2 linked regions of the Stieleria varia genome follow. The protein of the gene in region 1 binds, or shares a complex with, the protein of each later gene. Links are inferred from orthologs where the notes say so. Each region holds a gene or a part of one and is shown in the gene's direction. Other genes may lie near its edges. The genes, in order: Pla52nx_RS02150 and lpdA.

Region 1 (9,913 bases):
AATCATCGCAGCGTAGATCGGATGCGGCAGATGATCCTCGCCACCCGCCTTCTGGCGATACTTTTCGACTTTCTCACTCATCGCGCCCAACGGAATGTGGACGGCAAAGGGTGAGACGATGGCAAAGAATGGTCGCGACGAGTTTTCTTCGATGAACCGCACCATCAAGTCGGCTTCGAAATCCGTTCGGTACTGACCGGGCTTGGGCTGCAACGACTTGTCCCGCGCCCGGTACTTGCCCTCGTAATGCGGCCCATTGATCTCGGCGTCAAAGTCATAGCCTTGCCTGCCCGGCGTCTGGTCCGCTTCGCCGCCCAAGTGCCACTTGCCAATGTAGCCCGTCGCGTATCCGGACGCTTTGAGTGATTCGGCAACCGTCACCGTGTCAGGCGGCAAGGCCATCGTGGTCAACGGCGTGATCACTCGTTCAAAGGGACGCCAATGTCCGGGGATGTGAGCAGTGATTCCGATGCGTGCTTGATTCTGCCCTGACTGCAACGCGCACCGCGTCGGCGAACAGACAGCGCCGGCGGCATAAAAATCAGTGAAGCGCATGCCTTGTTTGGCAAGCTCGTCGATGTGTGGCGTTTCGACAAACTCGTTGCCGTAGCATCCGATGTCTTTCCAGCCGAGGTCGTCGATGAAGATCACGATGACATTGGGCTTGGGAGCATGGTGTTTAGGAGCATTGGGATTGGCGTCCTGAGCGTCAGCCGACATCGACATCAACGTCAGCAGGCCGATCGTCAGACACCCAAGACAAATGGAAGACAGGTAAGATCGCATGGTGAGTATTCCGGCGGCAGAAACGAGTGGGCCGTAGTGTGTTGTATCGAGATCATCAAGCAGTATCTTACTCGGCAATGTCTATCAGTGTGAGCCGACGGCGCTAGGCGCGGATTATTCATCAGCCGGCACGCGATAGCGTCCGGTTCCCGAGTATAGGTGCAAGAACCGGACGCTATCGCGTGGCGGCTGATATGCGCAGACTGTTTTGCACCAATCCGCGCAGGTCGTTTCGTGCAAACGTGCTGCAAGGACTGTAGTCAGTCGCGTGGCTTCACGCTTACCGGCACGAATCGCAAGCGAGTGAATTCGGTCGGTCAGTCACCACCCAAATGATCAGGTCGACGGTTCCAACCGCCGTTGACGTTCAGCGTTTGCCCAGTGCAAAAGGTATTGCCCGGCGCGGCAAGAAAACACACCGCGCGGGCGACGTCCTGCGGTGTGCCCCAACGTGCCATCAACGATTGTGAGCGGGCACGTTGATTCCAGTACTCACTGGTGGATTGCCCCCAAGCCGTTTGGATCCAACCGGGCGCGACCGTGTTGACGCGGACATGTGGCGACAGTGTTTGCGCGAGACTGTTGGCATAAGCCATCACCGCGGCTTTGACCGGCCCGAACATCTGACCCGCGTCGCCTTCCATTCCCGCGGGTGCTTGATCCCAACCGATGAAGGTCATCGACGGCGGCACATTGCTACCCGAGACCGCAGCGGTTTGCTTCAGCATCCGATCGGCGACCAAACGAGACAGTCCAATCGTGTTGACCAAATCGACTTCCAACAGCAAACGCAACTTGGACTGAAAATCGAGCTCCGCCGACTTGCTGGTCAGCACATCAGCTCCGGCGTTGTTGACCCAAGTCGTGACGTGCCCCAGTTGGTTCCACGCCGCATCGACCAACTGTTCCGCTTGATCGGGATCAGACAAGTCGGCCGACGTCAGAAACACTTCGGTTCCCTGCTGACGCAACATCTCTGCGGTCTGCTCTGCGCCCTCTCGGTTCTTGCGGTAGTGAACCAGGACGCTGCTGGCGCCGCTGTTGGCCGTGCGAACTGCAATCGCTTGACCGATGCCGCTGGACGCGCCGGTGACGACCACTCGTGCGCCGCGGAACTCGCTGCTGTCGGGTTTCTTGCTCACAACGTTTTTGCTCACAACGATTCCCTCATTCCGCTCGGGCGATTGATTTGCGCAGAGTGCCTGGTTTCTCAAAATGGACCACGCCCGTCCCAAAAACCGACCAAATCACACCATGAATAGTGTACATTTGTACATATAATGTGGCGGGAGTGACGACAATGGAGGCGAATTGCGGGCGGTATCGCCCCCGCTAGAGGGCTCGCCCTTGCCGCTGAGCACCCCCGGCAGCTAATCTTCGGTGGAAACAGAATAACCGTAAACCCCGCAGACGAACGACGTTCGGTGGTGGGTCAAACGCTTGCAGGGAAAATAACAACATGTCGGATGCCAAATCGGTCGCCCAAGCTGAAGTCGAAAAACAGGTTGGCGAGTTGCTGCAGTTGGATGCGGAGGTCGATGTTGATGCCGCTGAAACACAAGAGTGGCTTTCATCACTTGAGTATGTGTTGCAGAGCAAGGGCGCTGATCGCGTTCGCTTTCTGATCGAGCAACTACGTGACCGAGCCGCCGAAGAAGGCATTCAGTCGGCCGACGATACACGCACGCCGTACGTCAACACGATCGCCCCTCACGATCAACCGCCCTTTCCCGGCAACCGTGAGTTGGAGCGTCGCATCAAGTCCATCGTACGATGGAACGCGATGGCCATGGTGGTTCGTGCGAACAAGCGAGGCGGCGGAGTAGGCGGACACATCAGCACGTTCGCATCCAGTGCCACGCTTTATGAAATCGCGTTCAACCATTTCTTCAAAGGCCGTGGTGAAGATGGCTACTCGGGCGACACGATTTATTTCCAAGGACACGCATCGCCCGGCATGTACAGTCGCGCTTTCCTAGAAGGCCGACTGTCGGAAGAGCACTTGGAGAATTTTCGACGTGAGTTGGCGCCCGGTGGCGGCTTGAGCAGTTATCCGCACCCATGGTTGATGCCCGGATTCTGGGAGTATCCCACGGTCTCAATGGGCTTGGGACCGATCATGGCGATCTATCAAGCACGCTTCAACGAGTACCTGCGTGACCGCGGCATCAAAGACACCTCGGGCCAAAACGTGTGGGCGTTTCTTGGTGACGGCGAATGCGACGAGCCGGAAACACTTGGCGCGATCGGATTGGCCGCGCGTGAGAAGCTCGACAACCTGATCTTTGTCATCAACTGCAACTTGCAACGGCTCGACGGCCCGGTACGTGGCAACGGCAAGATCATCCAAGAGCTGGAGTCGATCTTCCGTGGTGCCGGCTGGAATGTGATCAAGGTTGTGTGGGGCGACGATTGGGACGCCTTGCTGGCCAACGACACGACCGGACTGCTTGCCAAACGCATGAACGAAGTCGTCGACGGTCAGTACCAAAAGTACACCGGGATGCCGGGCAGCTACATCCGCGAACACTTCTTTGGCAAATATCCCGAACTACTGAAGATGGTGGAAACCTTTAGCGACGAAAAACTGGAAAAGATGCGTCGCGGCGGACACGATCCGGAAAAGGTCTACGCGGCGTACGCCCAAGCGACACAAAACAAGAACGGCAAGCCCACCGTCATCTTGGCCAAGACGGTCAAGGGGTACGGACTTGGCGAGGCAGGGGAAGGACGCAACGTCGCCCACAACCAAAAGAAGATGAACGAAGCCGAGTTGCTGGAGTTCCGCACACGGTTCGGCATTCCGATCAGCGACGAAGACGTCGGCAAAGCACCGTTCTATAAGCCGGCCGAAGGCAGTGCCGAGATCAAGTACATGAAGGAACGACGCGCGGCATTGGGCGGTCCGGTACCGTCACGTCCGACCGAGCACCCGACGATGGAAGTGCCCACGTTGGAGGATTTCGGCAAACTGATCAAGCGATTGGAAGACAAGAGCTGCAGCACGACGTTTGCCGTCGTTCAGACCTTGATCGCCATGTGTCGTGACAAAAAAATCGGCAAGTACATGGTGCCGATCGTCCCAGACGAGTCACGAACGTTCGGCATGGAAGGCATGTTCACCCAGTTCGGCATCTACGCTCACTCGGGACAACTCTACGATCCGGTCGATTCGGGGATCATCCAGAAATACAAGGAAGCCCAGGACGGTCAGATCTTGGAGGAAGGCATCACCGAAGCCGGATCGATGAGTTCCTTCAACGCCGCCGGAACGGCCTACAGCGCCCACGGCGTGAACATGATTCCGTTCTTCATCTACTACAGCATGTTCGGTTTCCAACGCATCGGCGACTTGATCTGGGCGGCCGCCGACATGCGTGCCAAAGGTTTCTTGATCGGTGGCACCGCCGGACGCACAACGCTCAACGGCGAAGGCCTTCAGCACCAAGACGGACACAGCTTGCTCAACGCCATCGCGTTCCCCACCGTGCGAGCTTACGACCCGGCTTTCGCCTACGAAGCCGTCGTGATCATCGCCGAGGGACTCAAGAAGATGTACCAAGAGGGCGAAGAGTGCATTTACTACTTGATGGCGGAAAACGAAGAGTACACGCACCCACCGATGCCTGAGGGATGCGAGGAAGGCATCGTCAAGGGCATGTACAAGTTCCGCTCGAAAACCGTCGATCAACCCAAGGCACACGTCCAACTCTTCGGCAGCGGTGCGATCCTCAACTGCGTGCTCAAGGCACAGGAGATGTTGGCTGAGCAGTACAACATCGGCAGCGATGTTTGGAGCGTGACCAGCTACACGCAACTGCGACGCGAAGCGGGCGATTGCGATCGCTGGAACATGCTGCACCCGACCGAGAAGCCGCGACGAAGCTATTTGGAGCAGCAACTGGAGGGCGTCGAAGGTCCGTTCATTTGTGCGACCGATTACGTTCGCGCCTTGTCCGAACAGCTGACACCTTGGATCCCCGGTGATTACTATTGCCTGGGCACCGACGGAATGGGACGCAGCGAAACACGCGAAGCCCTGCGTCGCCACTTTGAGGTCGACGCCGAGTCGATCGTGATCGCTACGCTGAGCCGTTTGGCCAAGTCGGGCGTGTGCACCGCAGAGGATGTCGCCAAAGCGATCAAGGATTTGAACTTCGATGCGGACAAACCCAATCCGTATTTCGCCTGAACCTGACCACTGACTCACCGATTACTGACAAAAATTTTTATACGCATGGCTACCGAAGTAAAACTGCCCGATCTGGGCGACGGGATTGAATCCGGCGACGTTCTGGAAATCTTTGTCTCCGTGGGAGACACGATTTCAGCCGGACAAGACATCGTGGAAATGGAAACCGACAAGGCAACCGTTCCCGTCCCCTCCGACGTGGGCGGCAAGGTCACCAAGATCCTGGTCGGCGAAGGAGACACGGTCCCCGTCGGTGGCGTGCTGTTGGAAGTCGAAGCGGCCGCAGGAGCTGAATCTTCGGCCCCCGCACCTGCTCCCGAAGAACCCAAAGCCGAAGCGTCTGAACCGGCACCTGAGCCCGAGGCAGCCGAGCCCAAGGCACCAGAACCCAAAGCAGCCGAACCGACACCGGCACCCGCTAAACCGGCCGCCGAAGCCCCCGCGCCGCCCGTCGCCCCGCCGCCTGCTCCCGCGGCACCAGCTCAGCCAGCCGCGCCAGCGCAACCAACCGCGCCAGCACAAGCTTCGCCTGCCACCGCAGACACCTCCGCCAGCAGTGGCGGCGTGATCCCAGCCGGTCCGGCCATCCGTCGCTTCGCCCGCGAAGTCGGCGTGGACTTGAGCCGAGTCCCCGGCAGTGGCGAAGGCGGTCGAATCACCCGAGATGATGTCCTGGCAGTTGTCCGCGCCGCAAACCAATCCTCGCGATCCCAGGCCGCTGCCGCCCAGCCGCCAGCGAGTCCGTCCCAACCGGCATCGACGTCCGCAGGCATGCCCGGCACCTCGGACCGTGACGACTACGGCCCGATCCGAGTCGAGCGGATGGATCGCATGCGCAAGACGATCGCCGCGCAGATGAACAACAGTTGGTCCAGCGTTCCCCGCGTGACCAACTTTGACGACGCCGACATCACCGATTTGGAAACCCTTCGTCAGAGCAGCAAGGAAGAGTATGCGGCCAAGGGCATGAAGCTGACGACGATGCCGTTTCTGATCAAAGCCGTCGCGATGGCCTTGAAAAACCATCCGTCCATGAACGCGTCGATCGACACGGAAAACGAGCAGATCATCTACAAGCACTATGTTAACGTCGGGATCGCAGTCGATACCGAACGTGGGCTGATCGTCCCGGTGATGAAGGACGCCGATCGCATGAGCGTGCCGGACACGACCAAGGCGCTCGCCGAGTTGTCCGGCAAAGTCCGCAACAGCCAGTTTGCCGTCAGCGATTTGCGAGGCGGAACGTTCACGATCAGCAATCTGGGTGCCATCGGCGGCCAGTATTCCACTCCGATCGTCAACGTCCCCGAAGTCGCGATCTTGTTGGTCGGACGCAGCCGCAAGCTGCCCGTCGTGATGCCAGACGACTCGATCCGCCCTCGGCTGATGATGCCTCTGAGCCTGTCCTACGACCACCGCTTGGTCGACGGAGGCACTGCGGCGCGTTTCCTGAACGACATCATCGCCTACCTAGAAGCCCCCAGCCGCCTGCTATTGGCCTTCTGAGGCTGGGGGGGGCTATCAAAGGGTTGGTATCGACACTGCTCAATTCAGCCCGTGTTCTTGTTCCACGTGCCCGAGCCAAAGTGAACCTCAGGCGCTAGCCGTGGGCCGGCACCGCAATCCGCCTCAGCCCCACGGCTAGCGCCTGAGGCTCACTGGATGCACCCTGAGTGCCCCTGCCAAAGTGAGCCTCAGGCGCTAGCCGTGGGCCGGCACCGCAATCCGCCTCAGACCCACGGCTAGCGCCTGAGGCTCATTGAAAGCACACTGAGGATGCGGCGATTCTCTCACCTCGTCGACTCTCCCTGCCCAAAGAATCCGCGCAGCCGGGAATTCTGTCACCGTTGATGGATGCCTGAGCACGTCCGATCGATTATTCTGTTCTACTGAACGTCAGGTCTGCTTACTCTCAGGGTTTGCGGCCGTTCCCCCACAGATCCTCAGATCCACTCGTCTAGTCGCTTGGAGAGCTTTGTTGATGACCAACGCCATTGGTTTGTTCCGTTCCGGTGCTCCTTCTCAATGGCTGCTACGTGCCGCCTTTGTTCTGCTTTCCTTTTGCGTGATCGCTTCGATCGGCTCATCGAGCGTCATCGCACAAGACGGTGACGCCGCCGCCGAATTCGGTGGAGCGGACCCTGCGCCGCCGGCTGCCGACGACGGTGGTGCGCCAGACGCCGGCGGTGCCGGAGGAGGAGGAAACGCTGGCGGCGGGAACGATGCACCGGCCGCCGATGAACAAAACTTGCTGAGCTGGATCATCGAGTCGCTCGGCATCACGTACATGATCGTCTTCTTGATCCTATCGATCACCCTGGTCTCCCTGTTCGTGATGAACATGCTGGCCGCCAGACGAGACACACTTTGCCCCCAAGAGTTGGTCGAGAGCTTTGAAGAAAAACTCAACGAGCAGCAGTACCAGGAAGCCTATGATATGGCACGCACGGACGAGTCGGTTCTCGGCCAAGTCCTCTCGGCCGGACTCGCCAAGCTGAATCGTGGCTACAACAAGGCCATCGAAGGCATGCAGGAAGTCGGCGAAGAAGAAAGCATGAAACTCGAGCACCGCCTGAGTTACATGGCATTGATCGGAAACCTCAGCCCCATGATCGGACTGTTCGGTACCGTTCAAGGGATGATTTCATCGTTCCGCACGATCGCCACCAGCTCGTCGGCCCCCGAGCCGTCCAAGTTGGCCGGTGGTATTTCCACCGCGTTGTTCACGACGCTCGTCGGCTTGGCTGTCGCGATTCCCGCGATCGCGGCCTACAACATTCTGCGAAACCGAGTCAGCCGCTTGTTGCTGGAGGTCGGTGTGACGAGCGAAAACCTGATGAGCCGTTTCGAAGACAACCAACACGCCAGCAACCAACAGCAGTGACATGAAAGTCAAATCAAAGAAACCCGATTTGGCGGAAGGCGACCTGACGCCCATGATCGACATGGTGTTTCAGTTGATCGCCTTCTTCATGGTGTTGATCAACTTTGCCCAAACGGAGTCGGACGACCGCGTCGTCTTGCCCGACAGTCAATTGGTCAAACCGCCCGATGCTCCCTTTGATTTCCCAATCATTCTGCACGTCGCGCAGGATGGCGAAGTCATCCTCAATGGTGACACCTACACCGTAGAAACCCTCAACACAGGTCTGCGTCGGGAACTGGCGGTCATCAGGGCCGAGAACAAGAAAGCTGGCGACGCCAACGTGATCATCCGCGCCCACCAGGACACCGCCGCAGGCAACGTTCAAGAAATCATCCGCGTCGCTCAGGAACTGGAGTTCGTTCAGTTCGCCCTGCGTGCCAAAGAGAACAAGCGATCCACGGGGAACCAAATATGAAAATCCGCCGCGATGTCGAGCAGGAAAAAAGCCAGTTGGACATGACCAGCATGATCGATGTGGTCTTCCTGCTGCTGGTGTTCTTTGTGATGACCTTCAAGATCGTCGAACTCGAAGGCGATTTCAGCATCCACATGCCATTGGCAGGGACTAGCAACTCGGTCTCCGACCCAACCGACCTGCCGTTAAAGGTTCGTCTGCGGGCCGACGCCGACGGAAAACTCGCCTCGATGTCATTGGAGGGAATCGATCTGGGAACCGATTTCACCAAGCTGAGAACCAACGTGATCCAATTGGTCGGCACCGACGGACCCGCCGAAGGTGACGAGGGGCCGGAGATCGAGGTCGACACCGATTACAACCTGCGCTACGCACACGTGATCGAAGCCATCACAGCCGTCAGCGGTTACAAGGACGGAGACCAAGTCGTCAAGTTGGTCGAGAAAATCAAGTTCGCCAAGCCCCGCCGATAACTCGCACCGAGTTATTCCAAGCCATGGCTCCCCTCTCCCCCGAATCCTGGCGAGCCTAAGCGAGCCAGGATTCGGGGGAGAGGGGCTGGGGGTGAGGGGGCAATCCATCCTTTTTCTTTCCGTGCGTTCTACTGCCAATCACAACCAGCATCTCACCCATCCGTTCAGCATCCCGACGATTCCACAACTGCTGACATGATCTTGCTGCTGGACAACTACGATTCCTTCGTCCACAACCTGGCTCGCTACCTGCGACGCCTCGGTTGCCAAACGGAGGTGATCCGCAGCGACCAAATCGACTCGCAAGCTGCTTTTGCTCTGCAGCCCGATGGGATCGTCATCTCTCCGGGACCCCACGGCCCAGCTGATGCCGGATGCAGTGTCAGCGTGGTCGTTGATGCTCCGGCCGATCTGCCCATCCTGGGCGTCTGCCTGGGACACCAATCCATTGCCGCCGCGTTCGGCGGACGAATCATCCGATGCGAGCCGATGCACGGATTGGCCAGCACGATCGAACATGACGGTGAGGGCGTATTTGCTCAGTGCCAATCGCCCATGCGTGTCGGACGATATCACTCACTGGCCATCGATCCCAGGGATGTCCCCGGCGAATTGATCGTCACCGCGCGCAGCACGGATGATGACGTGATCATGGGAGTGCGTCACAAGACACGCCCCGTGTTCGGTGTGCAGTTTCACCCGGAAAGCGTTTTGACCGACGACGGACTGGCCGTACTGGATAACTTCGTCGACATCACGCGGCGATCGGCAACACACGAATCGACGCCTAGTCAACTCGGCCGGGGCGTCCCCGCTCCGCACTTCACACCGGCGGACCGCGGCACACGCAAGGATGCGGTTTCGTGATTCTGGAATCCATCGTCACCACCGTCGACTCCGACGGCCGCGTCAACATCGCACCGATGGGTCCGACAGTGCAGGAGATGCATACTGACCGTCCCCAGTTTCTGCTGCGTCCCTTTGCGGGCAGCCGCACTTACGACAATTTGATGGCCACGCATCGGGCGACCATTCACGTCACCGACGATGCTCTGCTATTTGCGCATACCGCAGTCGGTGACGTGCCCGACCCCGAGCAAAGGGTACGCAGCGTTGACGAC
Region 2 (9,937 bases), 580 kb from region 1 along the record:
CAACAAAAGCGAGCATGCCATCAACTTCGGTCAGCTCGACCGGATCAGCACTGGCACCGCCGTTGAGGTCTTTGACCAACTGGGTGCTTAAAGCAGTCCCCGTCGTGACAAACAGTTCTCGCTGTGTGCTGCTGGAGTTGGCGGCAAAGTAGAGTTTTCCATCGACCACGGTGAGTTCGTCGGGGCGAGAGCTGACACCACCGCCAAGATTCGTCACGATTTCAGTGCCCGCAGCGGTCCCGTTGCTCTTAAACAGTTCACGTTCGCCGTTGGCCAAACTCGCCGTGAAAAAGACTCGGCTACCCAACCTAGTTAGGCCGACCGGATCAGCAGATCGGGAGCTGCCTAGGTTTTCAATCATCTTCGTGCCGCTAGCGGTGCCATCACTCTTGAATAACTCACGTTCGGTGCTGTTGATCCGAGCGGTGAAGAACAAGGTGTCACCCACGGCGATCAATTCTTGCGGATTAGCATTCAGATTGCCGGAAAGATTGACCAACGGTTTCGTACCAGCAAGTGTGCCATTGCTGACGTGCAACTCACGCTGGTTGGCTCCAATATTGGCACTGAAGTAGAGCTCTCCTTTGAAGGCGGTCAGCCATTTTGGATCACTCGCTACGGTGCCAGCGAGATTCTCCACCAGGCGTGTTCCGACCGAGGTTCCATCGGTGACGAACAGTTCCCGTTGGCCGTTGTCCATTTCGGCAGAAAAGAAGATTTGGTTGCCGACCTTCGTCAATTCAGCAGGTTTGGATGGAGCGTTTCCAGAGAGGTCCTTCAGTAGTTTAGTGGAGCTCGGGGTGCCTTCCGATACAAAGAGCTCACGGTCACCATTGGACGTCAGCGCGGTGAAGATGATTTGATCACCCAACAACGTCAGGTCGGCAGGATTGGACGCCGTGGCGCCGGAGAGATTTGCCAGCAGCGCGGTGTTGTTTCCGCTGCCGTCGGAGGCGAACAGCTCACGTTGTCCATCGGGAGTTTCGGCGGTGAAGTAGAATTTTCCGCTGCTGTTGCCATTGCCGTTGAATCCGCCGCCAGGATTGCCACCGCCGCCTCCGTTGTCCACAGCGGCGATAGCAGCCTCGGCGTTGACCAATCCGAATCCGGTGTCAAAGTCGAACCCGGGGGAAAGCATGTCGATCGCGGTGATCTGCAGCGCGGTGTTGATCTGGGCCGGAGTGAGCGAACCAGGTCCGCCGGCGGCCTCCAACATCAGAGCCGCGACAGCAGCAATGTGTGGGGCAGCGGCAGAGGTACCAGGAAAGTTGGGAAAACTGTCGTTGTCAGGATCATTGCCGGCAACGAAGAACGAAGTATTGGTGTTGTCCGGGCCGGTCACGATCGGCTGTTGTCGGACTTCAGGAGTTGCTAGGCGGTTGCCCGCAGTGTCAAACAAAATCGGTAGTCCACCGGCGGACGTCGTGGGTTGTGGCGAGGGTGGATTGGTTCCAAACGCTGGTGTGTCACGGTAGTCGGCAGCGGCGATACCTGCTCCGCCGATCGCTTGATGGTGTCCGTAGAGCGTGCTGCTCTGCGTATCAAATTCGCCGATGTCAAATCCAGAGCCAAACGCTAGGTATTTGACCACACCAGGTGTGGGACCGCCTGCGGGAAGATATCGCGCAAGTAAAATGTTAAAGAACCGAGCTTGACTGCTCATGTTCGAGATTTCAACGATTTCAATCGCGTCTTGGCCAGTGTTTTGCAAGTCACTCTTGGCGACCATCAACTGGGTCTGGAAATCGTAGACAAAGATGTCCATGTCGTTGGCCGCACCGGCTCCACCGGCCGAAGCAAACGGTTGGTCCCACTGAAAAATCAGCGTTGCGGATCCGCCTGGGGCGAGGGCGACAAGCTGAAACCCGTCAGTATTGGCCGAGGGGTCAAAATCGTGAGCTACAAAATCGCCATTTGGATCGGGGGTGATCACACCGGATGATGAAATATGAGCGCGAGTCCCATCGGTTCGGAACACACTTTCGTAGGAGTCACGCCCTTGGTTGCCTGCTGATGAAAAGAAGGGCACTCCCTGGGCGACCACTTGGGCGGCAGCCTGCGCGATGATCCCGTCTTGAAAGAAGGGTTGCGCGAAATTGGACACGTCGTCGACGATCACATCAGCCCCAGCCGCAGCAAGGTCCAAGATGCCCTGGGCAAAGTTCGCCGGTCCTGCAAACCCGGTGTGAAAAGCCAGCTCGGCAGCCGGCGCGATGTCATGGATCAGCTCCAACATCGCGCGGCCTTCGTCACTATGGTTGGCGTTAACGCCATTGGGTTCATCTTCTAAGACTTGTACCGGTGTGGTGAATCCGTTTGGGTTGCCAGGACCCGGCAAGTTCCCGCTGGCGATCCCGCCTGCGGCACCACCACCGCCCGAGTTCTTGTCAAAGCTGTCCGAGATCACGCCGATCTTGAGCCCCGATCCGTCCACGTTGAAGGTCGCCCGCGCGATGTCGGATCTCATTGCCGCGTCGGCTTGGTTGCTAACCGTCCCCACATTGGAGATTGACGGATAGATCGGGCGGATGAAACGTACCGACTCTAGTGCAGAAAGGTCATCCAGTTTGATCGGATCGATCGATCCGCTGAGGATCTTTCCAAAGAACCCGTTCTCGATGAATCCGGTCCCCAGCAGATCCATTCGCAACGAATCCAGATCGGTGTCGGCGATGATTTCGATCAACACATCGCCGTTTTGATTGACCAGCAGTCCTGACTGCTGCACTGTGCTGGAAAGGGTCTCGACGCGACTGGTCACATTGGGACCGAACGACCTGCCGGCAACTTGGTAAACGTCGAAAAGGTCTTGCCCGATGACACGAGCAACCGGATCGTGTTTGGTCGGGATGAAGTCCGGTGCCGCGTTCGATTCAGCCAACGGCGCCGAGTCGATCGCAAAATCGGCGGCCGCCAAGTCAGCCAGGCTAAGTGTCGTGGATTGCAGAATCTCCGATGAGAAGCTCAGTTCCGCTGCCAACAACAGCCGCGATTCCAGCATTTCCATGCGAAGCCGCGGGCCGGGTGACCGGCGAAGGGAGTTTTTGCGGGCGTGAGAACGGAGAATGGCTGGGCGTCGCATGGTGATGTGGCCTCAAAAACAGCACCGAGCTAATGGCTCAAATGCGGTTGGCAGTGGGACGTTTTCTGAAAGAGGGCAAGTGCTCAGATCGATAGCAAATGACCCCCCGCCTGGGAATGAATAAGCAAAATATTCCGCATAACCGGTACCTTCAAGGATGAAATCAACCAAAGCGGGGCTTTGGCGCAGGTTTCACAACTTCAGGGCCAGGCTTCAGTGTCAGGGGATACCAGAGGGGAACGAAGCAGAACGAGTGGGCTTCCCCAAAAAATCCGTTGGCCTTGCGAAAAATCGCTCCACAAGCCACACTCTGACCCTTCCAAAAATCGATGTGTGACCGCCGAAACGGGATTGGCCCGTTTCGGAGCCCTGCCGAGTCTTTGATCAGCCAGTGAACTGGCGAATCCATCGGCACGATCTTGGATCACACCCGGCGTCGCTGATTCTGACCTTTGTCATCTCCAGCGTCAGCCCAAACCCCCTACTGCTGCATCAGCGGCGAAAGAAAACGGATACGAAATGGCACGTTATACCGGTCCCAAAGCACGCGTGAATCGTCGTCTCGGAACGCTCATTTATGAAACCGCCGGTGCTGTTCGAGCACTCGATCGCCGCAACACGCCGCCCGGCATGCACGTCCGCGGACGTCGCCCCAGCAACTACGGTTTGGCATTGATGGAGAAGCAAAAGATCAAGCACTATTACGGCTTGGGCGAACGCCAACTGCGTCGTTATTTCGATGCGGTCGGTCGCAAAGCGGGCAATACCGGCGAGTTGTTGCTGTTGATGTGTGAGCGTCGTCTGGACAACGTGGTCCGCCGAGCCGGCTTCACCAAGACACGTCCACAAGCCCGTCAGGGAATCACCCACGGACACTTCTGTGTCAACGGCGTTAAAGTCACCAAGCCGAGTTTTCTGTTGCGTCCCGGTGACATCGTCGAAGTCCGCGGTCGTGAAAACCTCAAGAATCTTTACCGAGGCGTGATCGCCAACGCATCGCCCGATCCCCTGGACTGGGTGGCATTTGACAGCGAAGGCCTCAAGCTGACCGTTCTCGGCCTGCCCGGACCGACGGACATCAGCCTGCCCGTGGACGCCAATAGCGTCGTCGAATTCCTGTCTCGCTAGTCGCCGGCTTGCCAATCCCTGGCGACCATCTCGGGTCGCCCCGGTTTTGGCACGGCTTGCCAATTTGAACTTCGTCGTTCGCAAGACGGATGGTGCGATGACGATGGTGGCACGCATAATGGCGTGGGCGGTTTTGATCGTACAGGCGGGGGCGGTTGGAAAGTAACATTCCAGATCCCATCACATAGATTTGACCCACACAGATTCGACCCACACAACGCGAAGTTTTCTCTCATGCATTGTCCCGTCGTAGTTCTTGGTGGCGGACCCGGTGGATACGCCGCCGCATTCCTGGCCGCCGACGAAGGTTTGGATGTCACGATCGTCGAGGCCGAACCGCGACTGGGCGGTACCTGCTTGCTCAGAGGATGCATCCCCAGCAAAGCCCTGTTGCACGTTGCCAAGGTGATCCACGAAGTCGATGACCTACGCGAGAATTGGGGCGTCACCTACGACGGAGCCCCGAAAATCGATGTCGACAAAGTACGAGCACGCAAGGACCAAGTGATCAGTAACCTGACCGGCGGCCTGGCCAACTTGGCCAAGCGACGAAAGGTGAAAGTCATCCAGGCCCGCGGCAGCTTTGTCGATTCCACCACTTTGGCATTGGAGGGTGATCACGAATCCATCCCAGAAAGCCGCCGAATCACGTTCGATCACTGTGTGCTGGCAACCGGCAGCGTGCCCGCCATGCCGCCCGTGTTTGACATCGGCAGCGACCGCGTGATGGACAGCACCGGCGCACTGAAACTCGTCGACATCCCCGAAACACTGCTGGTCATCGGCGGTGGATACATCGGTCTGGAAATGGGCAGCGTCTACGCACAGCTCGGCTCTAAGGTTACCGTCGTCGAGTTAGCCGAAAGCCTGCTGCCGGGTGCCGACCCCGATCTCGTCAAACCGCTGGCCAAACGCATCGACAAGTTGTGCGAGGGCCGAGTGCGGTTGAACACCAAAGTCGGCTCGGTGGCCGAGGTCGGTGACAAGGTCGAAGTCACCTTCGAGGGACCCGCGCACTTCGGGCACGAACAATTCGACCGCGTCCTGGTCAGCATCGGACGTCGCCCGGTCACTCGCGGACTGGGTTTGGAAAACACCAAGGTCGTCGTCAACGCCCGCGGTTTTGTCGAGTGTGATGCCTCGCAACGCACAGCCGATCCTCACATCCTGGCCATCGGAGATGTCGCCGGCGACCCCATGCTGGCACACAAGGCCACCCACGAAGGACGCGTGGCGGCGGAAGTCATCGCGGGCAAACCAGTCACCTTTGACAAAGTTGCCATCCCCGCTGTGGTTTTCACCGATCCTGAAATCGCTTGGGCGGGTCTGACAGAGTTGGAAGCCAAGCAGCAAGGTCGCGCCGTCGATGTGGAGGTCTATCCGTGGGCCGCCAGCGGTCGCGCCCAAGCCCTCGGGATCACTGACGGGCTGACCAAATGGCTCGTCGATCCGGAAACCAATCGCGTGCTCGGTTGCGGCATCGTCGGCAGCGGTGCCGGTGAGCTGATCGCCGAAGCCGTGTTGGCGATCGAGATGGGATGCGAGGTACACGACATCACCGAAAGCGTTCACCCGCACCCCACGCTCAGCGAAACGCTGATGAACGCCGGCGAAGTCCACTTCGGCACCGCCACCGAAATTTACAAACCCAAACGCCACTGAAACGTGACATCAAAGGGGTCAGGCCTCTTTTCGCCGTCCCGTTTCCATTGCCTGTTATCATTGCCCAGCCATCGATCATGACCAAACGCGTCTACATCAAAACCGTCGGCTGCCAGATGAACGTTCTGGACAGCGAAATGGTCGTGGCGGATTTGAAACGCCATGGCTACACCATCGTCGATTCGCCCAAGGATGCGGACTGTGTTTTCTACAACACTTGCAGCGTCCGAGAGCACGCCGAAGAAAAGGTGTACAGCGCTCTGGGCAAGATCCGCGAAGCCAAGGATCGCAATCCCGACAAGCTGATCGGCGTGATGGGATGCATGGCGCAAAAAGATCAAGAGATCATCTTCAAACGTGCACCCTACGTCGACATGGTGATCGGACCGGGCCAGTTGCACACCATTCCCGATTTGATTGAAAAGGTTCGCAGCGGCCAAGGTCGCCAAATGGCGGTCTCGCTCGGTCGAACCGACGGCAAACAGGCCATCGTTGCACGTAGCCACGAAACCTTCGATCCGCTTCGTGATCCCACGATGCGGCCGACACCTTTCCAAGCGTACCTGCGGATTCAGATCGGTTGCGACAAGTTCTGCACCTATTGCGTCGTCCCCAACACACGTGGACCCGAACAGGGACGTCCGCCAGAGCAGATTCTCTCCGAAGCACGCATCCTTGCCGACCAGGGCTGCCGTGAAATCACGCTGTTGGGTCAAACGGTCAACAGCTACAAATACAAGGACGGCGATCACACGACCGACATGACGTCCCTGCTCGAGCAACTGCACGAGGTCGACGGAATCGATCGGATCAAGTTCGTGACAAATTATCCCAAGGACATGACCGAGCGATTGCTGATCGCCGTTCACGAGCTGCCAAAGGTCTCGCCGTACTTGCACGTGCCCGCACAAAGCGGTAGCGACGATGTCCTGAAGCGGATGAAGCGCGGCTACACGATTGCAGACTACATGGAGATGTTCGAAAGGATCGAGCGGTTGGTCCCCGAAGCCACCGTCAGCAGCGATTTCATCGTGGGCTTCTGTGGTGAAACCGAGGAAGATTTTGAAAAGTCCGTCGCCCTGATCGAGCGTTGTCGATTCAAGAACAGCTTCATTTTCCAATACAGCGTCCGACCGGGAACCAAAGCATCGGAGCGTTTGGTTGACGATATTCCTCGCGAAGTCAAAGCGGATCGCAATCATCGTTTGCTGGAAGTTCAAAACCGCGTCGCCCAAGAAGAAAACGACAAGCTGATCGGTCAAACCGTCGAGATCTTGGTCGAAGGTCCGAGCAAGAAAGGGCAAGACGCCGATCCCGACAGCGCGACCGTGCAGATGATCGGACGCACGCACTGTGACCGCATCGTCGTGTTTGATGGAAACCGTCGCCAAGCGGGACAGTTCCTCAAGATCCATGTCGACGACGCCAGCAGCCACACTCTGGTCGGCCGCGTTCAAACCGTCGATGTCGTGACAATCGGTATGCCGGGCTGACGCTTTCGGACACCGCTTTAGGCGTTGTCGGTTTTTAACTGAAATACGAATGAAAGTGTGAGCCGTGGGCCGTTAGGCACCGGGCCATTAGCCATCAGCCACTGGGTTGTCCGTTTTGCCCGCCCGCTTACGCGTCGCGGCTCAATCAATTCAAACGGACCGGTCCACGGCCGAGTCATCCCTTTCGAATCACCGCACGACCGCGATACCGAGCTACCAAACCGCCATGACCACCACGTCACCCGACACCAAGATCATCACCCGTCAGTTTCAAAACGGGATGACCGTTTTGATCCAGCCCATGCCTTGGCTGCGAACCGCGGCGTTCTCCGTTTCAGTCGGCGGCGGTTCGCAATGCGAGACGCCACAGCAAGCCGGCTTGGCTTCGCTCGTCTGCGAGATGGTGCAACGCGGTGCCGGGCATTACTCCAGTCGTGATCTGGTCGCGGTCCAAGACAACTTGGGGCTCGATCGCAGCGGTGGTGTCTCCACCGGCACGACCTCCTTCGGTGCCGCAATGCCAGCAGAATCGCTTCTTGATGCGATCGCCTTGTACGCCGACATCCTGCGCCGTCCCCACTTGCCCGCCGATCAACTGCCCGACGCGCAGATGATGATGATCCAAGAATTGCGGGCGATGGAGGATGAACCGACCCAGCGAGTCATGCGGCGACTCCGAGAGCTGCACTACGGCTGGCAACTGGGACACAGCAACCAAGGAACGATCGAGACCCTGCAGTCCTTTGGTCCCGACGACGTGCGTCAGTACTATCAACAACAGTACCACGCCGGCGGCTCCATCCTCTCCGTTGCCGGCAACGTCAATCCCAACGACGTGCTGGACAAAATCGAAGAAGTCTTTGGCGACTGGAAAACGCTGGAGGTTCAGCGCGATCCACCGGCTGCCGGCCAAGCCGTCTACGAACACATGCCGGCCGAAACAAGTCAAACACACATCGGTTTCGCGTTTCCCAATATCCAGTACGGTCACAAGGATTACTTCCGCATGCGTGCGGGAATCGGAATCCTCAGCGACGGCATGAGCAGCCGGCTATTCGATCGCGTCCGCGAGAAACGTGGTTTGTGCTACACGGTGTCCGCGAGCTGCCATTCGCTGCGCAACGTCGGTGGTGTCTTCGGTTATGCCGGCACCACGCCGGCGAGAGCCCAGGAAACTCTGGATGTGACGCTCGGCGAGATCGCCAATTTCACCAAGGATTTGGAACAAAGCGAGTTGGATCGCTGGAAAGTCCGCATCGAGAGCGGCTTGATCATGGAACAGGAGTCGAGCTCCTCTCGTGCTTCATCCCTGGCCAATGATTTCTATCAGATGGGTGCGCCGATGGAGACGGCTGAGCTGGAAGCGATCATCGAATCATTGACTCTCAGCGACGTCAAGAGTTACTGGCAAGATCACCCGCCCGCCGATTATCGCATCGTCACATCCGGCCCCGAACCCCTCAACGTCCCCACGAACTGACTGGTTATTGTCGCTCGACTTTCCCAGTCGACAACGCACGCGACGAATGACCCCAACATTTTCCACAACCTAACAGACAGAATATCCGATGCCCGATTTTCGACACGCGACATTGCCCAACGGATTGGAAATCGTTGCCGAAACCGATCCTCGCAGCTACTCCGCAGCGTTCGGCTACTTCGTTCGCGCCGGTTCACGAAACGAGTTGGATTGCCAGTCGGGCTTGAGCCATTTCCTGGAACACATGATGTTCAAGGGAACGGATCGCCGCAGCGCCGAAGACGTCAATCGCGAACTCGACGAGCTCGGTGGGCAAAGCAACGCCTACACGACCGAAGAACAAACGGTTTACTACGCGACGGTGTTGCCGAAGTTTCAGGATCGCATCATCGATCTGCTCTCGGACATGATGACGCCCAAGCTCGATGCGTCCGAATTCGAGACCGAGCGTCAAGTGATCTTGGAGGAAATTGCAAAGTACGAAGACCAACCGCCCTTTGGCGCATTCGAACGGGCCATGGAGGTTCACTTCGGGCCCCGAGGTTTGGGTCGTCGCGTGTTGGGCACCAACGAATCCATCGCGGCCATGTCGGCGGCACGGATGAGAGATTATTTCAATGCCCGATATCGTCCCGAAAACATCGTGCTGGCGGCATCAGGCAATGTCGACTTTGACGGTCTGGTCGCAACGCTGGAACAAAAGACGGCCTCCTGGGGCGATCGACCCGCCGGTGAGGACCTCGGTAGCGACGATACCAAATCGCTACCCGAAGGAATTTCGATGGATACCGTTTTGCCCATCAGCGACGCCGCACAAGGCTACTTGGTCCGCATCGCACCGGGACCCGCCTCCAATGACCCAGACCGATACGCCAGCCGATTGCTGGCCGCAATCTTGGGCGACGAAGGTGGCAGTCGGCTGTTTTGGGATTTGATCGATACGGGGCGTGCCGAAGTCGCAACGGTTTGGCCGCAGGAGTTCAGTGACACCGGCGCATGGTTCACCTACCTCGTCTGTGCACCAGAAGACGTCCAGAGCAACCGTCGCATCATCGACGAAACCATCGCCTTTTTGATCGACAAAGGAGTCGG

What was found.
Region 2: the proteins of Pla52nx_RS02150 (region 1) and lpdA are in contact, whole or in part, in a crystal structure (PDB 1EBD), measured with the Geobacillus stearothermophilus proteins. The link is inferred for Stieleria varia from one-to-one orthologs. Residues at the interface, in WP_033016211.1 of Geobacillus stearothermophilus: Ile130, Ala131, Met132, Pro133, Arg136, Arg140, Glu141, Asn155, Arg157; in WP_049624544.1 of Geobacillus stearothermophilus: Pro340, Ser341, Asp344, Tyr345, Arg403, Asp406, Val408, Glu431, Ala432, Gly433, Asp438.

The regions. Positions count from the first base shown.
Region 1 is NZ_CP151726.1:583,604-593,516, forward strand. The notes cover bases 4,313-7,253. They hold Pla52nx_RS02150 (2-oxo acid dehydrogenase subunit E2), read left to right. Parts: upstream 4,313-5,023; coding sequence 5,024-6,484; downstream 6,485-7,253. Other genes in these bases: aceE (pyruvate dehydrogenase (acetyl-transferring), homodimeric type), read left to right, coding at 4,313-4,978; Pla52nx_RS02155 (MotA/TolQ/ExbB proton channel family protein), read left to right, coding at 6,960-7,253. Also shown: Pla52nx_RS02135 (sulfatase), read right to left, coding at 1-786; Pla52nx_RS02140 (SDR family NAD(P)-dependent oxidoreductase), read right to left, coding at 1,104-1,943; more of aceE, read left to right, coding at 2,246-4,312; more of Pla52nx_RS02155, read left to right, coding at 7,254-7,862; Pla52nx_RS02160 (ExbD/TolR family protein), read left to right, coding at 7,864-8,319; Pla52nx_RS02165 (biopolymer transporter ExbD), read left to right, coding at 8,316-8,792; Pla52nx_RS02170 (anthranilate synthase component II), read left to right, coding at 8,988-9,659; Pla52nx_RS02175 (DUF447 domain-containing protein), read left to right, coding at 9,656-9,913.
Region 2 is NZ_CP151726.1:7,218-17,154, forward strand. Bases 3,694-6,658 are described here. They hold lpdA (dihydrolipoyl dehydrogenase), read left to right. Parts: upstream 3,694-4,444; coding sequence 4,445-5,872; downstream 5,873-6,658. Other genes in these bases: rpsD (30S ribosomal protein S4), read left to right, coding at 3,694-4,210; miaB (tRNA (N6-isopentenyl adenosine(37)-C2)-methylthiotransferase MiaB), read left to right, coding at 5,950-6,658. In the rest of the region: Pla52nx_RS00035 (dockerin type I domain-containing protein), read right to left, coding at 1-3,082; more of rpsD, read left to right, coding at 3,602-3,693; more of miaB, read left to right, coding at 6,659-7,365; Pla52nx_RS00055 (M16 family metallopeptidase), read left to right, coding at 7,592-8,845; Pla52nx_RS00060 (M16 family metallopeptidase), read left to right, coding at 8,934-9,937. UniProt on the Escherichia coli protein: Lipoamide dehydrogenase is a component of the glycine cleavage system as well as of the alpha-ketoacid dehydrogenase complexes.